One region of the Streptomyces sp. NPDC005774 genome, then DNA from elsewhere that is predicted to be linked to it. Evidence: riboswitches for the same ligand, from Rfam matches in the RefSeq annotation. Region 1 holds a riboswitch; the other holds the start of a gene.
The links. Region 1 has a riboswitch for cyclic di-AMP ahead of ACFYQA_RS00505 (transglycosylase SLT domain-containing protein). Riboswitches for the same ligand answer to the same signal wherever they lie in the genome.
Positions count from the first base shown of each region.

Region 1 (4,245 bases):
CCTGCGTCTCGTGTCGCTCGCACCAGTCACACCCTGAGCCGCCATTCTCACCCGAATCGGTGAGGAGTGGTGATGTCCGTCGTGTTCCATCTGACCAAACCAGACGGGCAGATGCGTCAGACCCCGGACTCAACTCCGTGTACTGCTGCGGTATGACACGGGGCGATGTTCCGCCTCCCGACCAGTAGGGGTCGGGGGGAACTGCGGTAAGGGCCGGCGACGACCGATGCGGGTCGATGGCGGGGGAACCCGAAGCGGCGGACAGGGACGGCAGGCGGGTCAGCCTGCCCGGTGCACCACCGCGTCGCACAGCTCGACCAGGGCCGTCTTCGACTCGCACTCCGGCAACGGAGCCAGCGTCGAGCGCGCCTCTTCCGCATAGCGCACGGTGTCCCGGCGGGCCTGCTCCAGCGCGGGGTGGGCGCGCAGCAGCCGCAGCGCCTCGGCGTGCCGGTCGTCGTCGGTGAGGTCGGAGTCCAGCAACTCGCACAGGGCGATGTCCTCGGCCAGTCCCAGCCGGGCCGTCCGCTCGCGCAGCCGCAGCACGGGCAGGGTCGGGATGCCCTCGCGCAGGTCGGTGCCCGGGGTCTTGCCGGACTCGTGGGAGTCGGAGGCGATGTCCAGTACGTCGTCGGCGAACTGGAAGGCGACCCCGAGGCGCTCGCCGTACTGGGTCAGCACGTCCACGACGGTGTCGTCGGCCCCGGCCATCATGGCGCCGAACCGGCAGGAGACGGCGACCAGCGAGCCGGTCTTTCCGCTGAGGACGTCCAGGTAGTGGTCGACCGGGTCCCGGCCGTCCTGCGGCCCCGCGGTCTCCAGGATCTGACCGGTGACCAGTCGCTCGAACGCCTCGGCCTGCACCCGTACGGCCTCCGGTCCGAGGTCGGCCAGGATGTGCGAGGCGCGGGCGAAGAGGAAGTCACCGGTGAGGACGGCGACGGAGTTACCCCAACGGGTGTTGGCGCTGGGCACCCCACGCCGTACGGCGGCGGCGTCCATCACGTCGTCGTGGTACAGCGTGGCCAGGTGGGTCAGCTCCACGACCACGGCGGACGGCACGACGCCGGGCGCGTAGGGATCGCCGAACTGGGCGGAGAGCATCACGAGCAGCGGCCGGAACCGCTTGCCCCCGGCCCGCACCAGGTGCTGGGCGGCCTCCGTGATGAAGGGCACCTCACTCTTGGTGGCCTCGAGCAGCCCCTCCTCGACAGCCGTCATCCCGGCCTGGACATCGGCTTCCAGAGCCTGGTCCCGCACGCTCAGCCCGAACGGCCCGACGACGGTCACGAGAGGTCTCCTGTCTGCTGGTGTCCACTGGCGCTTAGACGTCTTGCACAGTCTGTCGATAGGTCGCTGACATCACTCGAGTCAGCGTATCCGGTCATGTTTCGATCACCGCCAGCACCCACATTCCCCAGACTCACCTGCGCACGCGTGCACGGCGTCTCACGGCACCCTCCGATATCGGATCACAACCAGATCGTTTCTGATCAGTTGGTAACAAAGGATATTCCTCGCCTTTCGGGCGTGACGACCCACCCTCGGGACGCACCCCGAACCACGATCCGAACCATGATCCGACACGCGATCCAGCACGCGGTCCGACACCCGGACCATCCTGCCCGCCCAGGCGCACGATTTGCCGCAATTGCCAAGTAAATCCCTCCTGGTGGCAAATGCGAACGCGCCGTGCGGCCAGTGAAGTGAGTCACGCACCCCCCGGCACACCCACCCCTCACACCCGTCGGCGATTCCCCTTGCCCCGAAAGCGAGTTGACTCTTGGCATCCGCAAAGGGCCAAGTGCCGCAAACGCCCGGATACAAGATCAAACAGCGTGATCCGTGACGGTTGCACTTGTTTCCGACAAGTGCACTCGCATACGTTCCCGGCCTGTCGGGCGGACGCCGAATCCTGCCACCGCCCGCGCCACCCATCGATGAACTCACGCACGGCAGGAGCGGGGGACCCAGGTAAGCCGCCGGACCGGTTCGCACCCGGAACGGCTCGGGGTGAAGCCATGCCCGCAGGGGCACGGCCGGGCACTCTCCCGCCCGAACCCGACAGCTCACCTCGCAGGCGTAGGAGAGGAACACAGACATGACCGCATCCGGTTCGCCCCGCCGCTTCGGCCGCTCCCGCCTCGTCCGCTCCCTCGCCGTCGCCGGCGTCGTGGCAGTCGCCCTCCCGCTGTTCGGCGCCACCGCCGCCTCCGCCGCCACGCCCGCCGCTGCCGCGACGTCCGGCGCCGGCTCCGTGACCGCGTACCCGGACAACCTCGACGGCTGGATCCGCGAGTCGCTGTCCGTCATGGCACAGCACGGCATCCCCGGCAGCTACGACTCCATCCACCGCAACATCCTGCGCGAGTCGTCCGGCAACCCGCAGGCCATCAACCTGTGGGACTCCAACGCCGTGGCCGGCACCCCGTCGAAGGGCCTGCTCCAGGTCATCGACCCGACCTTCCAGGCCTACCACGTGCCCGGCACGACCTTCGACCCGTTCGACCCGGTCGCGAACATCACGGCGGCCTGCAACTACGCGGCGGACCGCTACGGCTCCATCGACAACGTCTTCGGCGCCTACTGAGACACCCGGGCCCATCGGGACGCCGGAACACCGACGGCACCGAGGCCTACCGGGACACCCTCCCGGACCAGGGGCGGGGCAGCACGTGCGGGTGCACGTGCGGCTCCGTTCCGCCGAACAACCGCTCGAGGACGACGGCCACGCCGTCGTCCTCGTTCGACGTGGTGACCTCGTCGGCCACCGCCTTGAGCTCGGGGTGCGCGTTGGCCATGGCGACTCCGTGGGCCGCCCAGTCGAACATCGGGATGTCGTTGGGCATGTCGCCGAAGGCGACGGTCCGCCCGGCTTCCAGCCCCAGGTGCTCGGCGGCCAGCGCGAGACCGGTCGCCTTGGTCACACCGCACGGCTGGAGTTCCACGGTGCCCGGACCCGACATGGTGACCGTGGCCAGCGAGCCGACCACCGAACGGGCCGTCGCCGCCAACTCGTCGTCGGTCAGGTGGGGATGGCGCAGCAGCACCTTGCTGATCGGCCGGACCCACAGATCGTCCCGCCGTTCGACCCGCACGGCGGGCAGCGTCGGGTGCGGCATCAGATAGCCCGGTTCGATCAGGGTGAGTCCGTCCACCCCGTCCTGGTCGACCGCGGCGTACAGCTCCCCGACCTCGGCCTCGATCTTCCCCAGTGCGGTCTCCGCCAGTTCCCGGTCCAGGGTGACCGACCACAGCAGCCGGTCCGTACCGGCCTCGTACACCTGCGCGCCCTGTCCGCACACCGCGAGCCCGGTGGCCCCCAGGTCGTCCAGGAGCGGCCGCACTCTGGGCGCCGGGCGCCCCGTCACCACGAGGTGCCGGGCACCGGCCCGCGCCGCCAGCGCCAGCGCGGCGAGGGAGCGGTCGGAGAGGGTGTCGTCGCCGCGCAGCAGCGTCCCGTCCAGGTCGGTGGCGATGAGCGAGCAATCGGTGGGTGCGGCCATGATCAGAGAATACGGATACCGCACCCGCCCGACTCACCACGCCCGAGCCCACCCGGCCCGGTTCACCCGGCCCGGCCCGCTCCACCCGGCCCGCTCCACCAGAGGCGCGGGTGCCCGAGGCGCGGGTGCCCCGGGCGCCATCTGCGGCCTCTGCACCACTTGGCAACAACATGCTCCGCTACCTACCGCCCTCGTGGTCTTGGGCGGTACCTTCCAAGTGTCCAGGGGGGACTTGATCGGGGGGTCAGGTGAGCAGTGGACGCACGCGTGTGCTGAGGCTCGAGGAGCTCGGCGAGGGAGAGCGGGAACGGTGGCGCGAGCTGCGCGCCGCGACGGAGGCGCCGCGCAGCCCTTTCATGGAACCGGAGTTCGCCACCGCCGTGTCGCGGGTGCGGCCGCAGGCCCGGGTCGCGGTGCTGTACGAGGGGGCGTCCGCCGAGCCGGCCGGATTTCTGCCGTACGAGCGGGGTGCGTTGGGGCAGGGCCGGGCGATCGGGCTCGGCGTCTCGGACTGCCAGGGCGCCGTCCTGAGGCCGGGTCTGGCGCCGGCGACCGATGAACTGCTGCGTGCCTGTTCGGTGTCGAGCTTCGCCTTCGACAACCTGGAGGCGGACCAGGCCCTGTTCGTCCCGCACGCGGCCGAGGAGCACGCCACCTTCGTCATCGACGTGGAGAAGGGGTACGAGACCTACGAGACCGTGCTGCGCGCCCAGTCGCCGAAGTTCCTGAAGACCACCCT
Region 1 covers NZ_JBIAIV010000001.1:102,378-106,622, reverse strand. Annotated here, with positions in the region: gene ACFYQA_RS00510 (polyprenyl synthetase family protein) at 280-1,290, opposite strand; cyclic di-AMP (ydaO/yuaA leader) riboswitch at 1,929-2,096, shown strand; gene ACFYQA_RS00505 (transglycosylase SLT domain-containing protein) at 2,102-2,590, shown strand; gene ACFYQA_RS00500 (HAD family hydrolase) at 2,637-3,506, opposite strand; gene ACFYQA_RS00495 (GNAT family N-acetyltransferase) at 3,755-4,245, shown strand, end outside.

Region 2 (4,245 bases), on a different contig from region 1:
TCCCGTACGGGGCCCAGGGCGACATCGTGCGGGTCCATCCGGGCGAGGAGTGGCTGTACGTCCTCAAGGGGCGGCTGCGGCTGCGCCTCGGGGACGCCCTGCACCGCCTCGCCCCGGGTGACAGCGCGCACTTCGACTCGCTGACCCCGCACCGTATCGCCGCCGAGGACCCCGACGGGGTCGAGCTGCTGTTCGTCCACACCCTGCTGCAGAGTCCCACGGCCGCCCTGTGCCTGGGCCCCACCCAAGGAGATCTGTCATGAAAGACCTGGAGGAGAAGTTTCCCCGCGCCCTGTGGGTGAGGCTGTTCGTCTACGTGGTGGTGGGGCACCTCTTCGCGGGCTTCATCTATCTGCTGTTCGAGCTGGGCGCGAAGCAGTAGTCCCCGGACGGACACGGCAGGAGCCGAGCGACTCCGTGATCCCCCGGTCGAGCGTCCGCTCGACCGGGGGATCACTCAGTCCAGCATGCGCTCGCGCAGCCGCTCCCGGTTCTCGGGGGTGAGTCCGAGTGCCTGCTCGAGGTAGGGGTCCACGCCGCCCCAGGTCTCCTCGATCGTCTCCAGCGCGGCCGACAGATACTCGGCGCGGGCGTCGAACAGGGGGTCGAGCAGCTCCATGACCTCGGGGGAGTAGGCCGAGGCGGGGGTGCCGCTGCGGCGCACCTTGTAGCGGCGGTGCGCGGCGCTGGACTTCAGGTAGTCGTCGAAGATCGCGTCCCGTTCCACGCCCAGCGCGAGCAGTGTCACCGCCACCGACAGACCCGCGCGGTCCTTGCCCGCCGCGCAGTGCATCAGCGCGGGCACACACTCCTCGGCGAGCGAGAGCAGCACCCGGGAGTGCTCGGCGGTGCGTTGCCTCACCGTCACGCGGTACGAGGCGATCATCCGCTTCGCCCCCTTGTCGCCGGCGAGGACCGAGCGGAGCTGGTCCAGGTCCCCGTCGCGGACCATCCTCCAGAACTCGGCGCCGTCGGCCGGGTCGCTCAGCGGCAGATTCACATTGCGCACGCCGGGCAGTTCGATGTCCCGCCCGTCCAGCTTGTGGTCGGCCGCGTTACGGAAGTCGAAGACGGTGTGCAGTCCCAGGGAGGACAGGAAGGCGGCGTCCTCCTCGGTGGCGTGCGCGAGATGGCCGCTGCGGAACAGCACCCCGTGCCGCACCCGGTGGCCGTCGACGGTCGGCAGGCCTCCCACATCACGGAAATTGCGCACCCCGGTGAGCTCGGGTTCGGTCGACGGGATCTGCTGCGTCACGGGGGCCCCTCTCCCACTCTGCGCCGCCGACGCGGCGGCGTCGGCGGGTGTCACCCGACGATACGACATGCCTGACAGGGGCAATGAGTTGGTGACGGGGCCGTCGGAGTGGAGACGGGACTGTCCCGGTGGAGCCGCCGGCGTGGACGGATCCGCGCCGGACCCGCGGCCGACCGGTCGAGCCATCCATATTTACCTTATTGGGTCGTTCTGTCCGTTTGGGGGGTTTAGTCGTAATTTGCTCCGATAGGCGGGGAGATGGGGATGGGGTGGTGAGCATCGTCATAGAGGTGACGATGCGTTGTCGCCATGTTCACGTAATTCCAGTATTGCGCAAGGGGATTCGGGGGGTGCCGAAAATTCGGGGCGACTCCGAGTGACGGTTTTCAGGTCAATGGATCACTAAACAACGCCTTCGCTCGGAAGATCGGGCTTGTCCCTTTGCGTCTCGGTCGCCTACGTTCGCCATCGATCCGGACGGACGCCTAATCCTGCCGCTGTCCGGAGCCTTCACACTCTGATCCGCGTATGGCAGGAGCGGGGGACCCACAGGTACGACTGCCTGTTCCGGTCTCCGGAACGGCTTGGGGTCAAGTCGCGTTTTCGACGCGGCCGGGCATCTCCAGCCCGCACCCGACAGCTCACCTCGTAGGCGCCGGAGAGGAATTCGTCATGCCCGCAAAGGGTAAGCACCGTCGTCCCAGCGTTTCGCGTCTCACCCGTTCCATCGCCGTCGCCGGAACCGGTGGCGCCGTACTCGCCCTGCCGCTTCTCGGTGCCACGGGAGCGAACGCCGCCACTCCGCAGGCCGCCCCGGAAAAGGCCGTCCAGTCGTATTCCGTCGCCGGCAAGACGTCTGACGGCGTGAAGGTCGACGGCGACAGGAACGGCGACACCCGCACGTACATCGTGAAGGGCGGCGACTACCTGGCGAAGATCGCCGAGTCCGAGAACGTCGACGGCGGCTGGAAGCAGCTCTACTCCGACAACCGCGAGACCGTGGGCGACGACCCGTCGCTCATCCACCCCGGTCTGAAGCTCTCGGTCGACGGCAAGGCCGCCGCGACCGGCGCGCCGAAGAAGTCCTCCTCTTCCGAGGCGCCCTCTTCGTCCGCTCCGGCCGCTCCCTCGGCTCCGTCCTCCGCCTCGAATTCGTCGACGGCCGGCGAGGCCTCCGAGCAGTCCGCGCCGAAGTCCTCCTCCGGCTCGACGACCGCGAACCAGGCCGCGACCGCCTCCGGCTACAGCTCGCCGGTACCCGGCAGCGGTCTCGGCACCGCCTACAAGGTGGCCGGCAGCATGTGGTCCAGCGGCTACCACACCGGTGTCGACTTCGCCATTCCGACCGGCACCTCCCTGAAGGCCGTGGGCGCGGGCACCGTCGTCTCCGCCGGCTGGGCCGGCTCGTACGGCAACCAGGTCGTCATCAAGCTGAACGACGGCCGCTACGCCCAGTACGCCCACCTGTCCTCGCTGTCCGTCTCGGCCGGCCAGGCCGTGAGCGGTGGCCAGCAGGTCGGCCTCTCGGGCTCCACCGGCAACTCGACCGGCCCGCACCTGCACTTCGAGATCCGCGCCACGCCGGACTACGGCTCGGACCTGGACCCGGTCTCCTACCTCCGCGGCAAGGGCGTCTCCATCGGCTGACCCCCGAGGCAACCTGCCTGACGCGCCGAAGGCCGGACCCCCGATCCCCGGGTCCGGCCTTCGGCGCGTTGGCGCGTTCGGTGGGCTCGGCGGATTCGGCGGGGTGGAGTTCCGGGAGCGCCGGGGATGTTCCGTGCGTCACGTTGCTCGCCGCTCAACGTCCCCGCGCGGAGGGCTATTCCGAATTGGCCCACACTTCGCGAGTGGCTTATCTCACCGCCCGTCAATGCCTTCCTACGGTCGCGTAGGTCACATTCGAAGGTGAATCATGTCCGGGTGTGGCAGACGATTCGAAGAATGACAGCAAGGCAGTGATCGGGTCGTACGTGGCGGTGGGGGACAGCTTCACCGAGGGCGTCGGTGACCCCGGCCCCGGCGGGGCATTCGTCGGCTGGGCCGACCGATTTGCGGTGCTTCTCGCCGACCGGCGTCCCGAAGGCGACTTCCGGTACGCAAATCTCGCGGTGCGCGGAAAACTGCTCGACCAGATCATGGCCGACCAGCTTCCGCGGGCCGTCGAACTGGCCCCCGCACTGGTTTCTTTCTGTGCGGGCGGCAACGACATCCTGCGCCCCGGCAGCGACCCGGACGAGGTGGCCGAGCGTTTCGAGCGGGCGATCGCCGCGCTCACGGCGGTCTCCGGCACGGTTCTGGTGACGACCGGGTTCGACACCCGTGGCGTACCCCTGCTCAGGCATCTGCGCGGCAAGATCGCCACCTACAACGGGCATGTGCGGGCCGTCGCCGACCGGTACGGCTGTCCGGTGCTCGACCTCTGGTCCCTCAGGAGCATCCAGGACCGCAGGGCCTGGGACACCGACCGGCTGCACCTGTCGCCCGAGGGGCACACACGCGTGGCGCTCCGCGCGGGACAGGCTCTCGGCCTGGACGTCCCGGCCGACCCGGAGCAGGCCTGGCCCCCGCTGCCGCCGCGCGGCAGCCTCGACGTCCGGCGGGACAACGTCCACTGGGCGCGCGAGTACCTGGTGCCGTGGATGGGGCGCAGGCTGCGCGGGGAGTCGTCGGGGGACCACGTGACGGCGAAGGGCGCGCTGTCCCCGGACGACATCAAGGAGCGCATCGCCTCGGTGGCATGACGCGGGGGGCATGACGCGGGTGGGAGGGGACGAGGCGGGGAGAGCGGGGAAGGGAGCGCGCGCGGGCACGGTCCCGCGCCCGGGGCGTCCGTGTTCCCGAGTACAGCGGGCCCGCCCGGACGGCTCTTCCTGTTCCGGCCCCGGCTTCCTGGGCCGGCGGGCTTTGGACACCGGAACTCGCTCACGGCCACGCCCCCGACGAGCGGGGTGAGCGTCGTCGCCCACCTCTCGATCCACAGCCGCCAT
Region 2 covers NZ_JBIAIV010000041.1:2,837-7,081, forward strand. Annotated here, with positions in the region: gene ACFYQA_RS28930 (helix-turn-helix domain-containing protein) at 1-263, shown strand, start outside; gene ACFYQA_RS28935 (DUF6126 family protein) at 260-382, shown strand; gene ACFYQA_RS28940 (tyrosine-protein phosphatase) at 458-1,255, opposite strand; cyclic di-AMP (ydaO/yuaA leader) riboswitch at 1,761-1,923, shown strand; gene ACFYQA_RS28945 (peptidoglycan DD-metalloendopeptidase family protein) at 1,928-2,902, shown strand; gene ACFYQA_RS28950 (SGNH/GDSL hydrolase family protein) at 3,214-3,999, shown strand.
Region 2: it holds a riboswitch for cyclic di-AMP, as region 1 does, so the genes downstream of both, ACFYQA_RS28945 (peptidoglycan DD-metalloendopeptidase family protein) here and ACFYQA_RS00505 (transglycosylase SLT domain-containing protein) in region 1, are expected to answer to the same signal.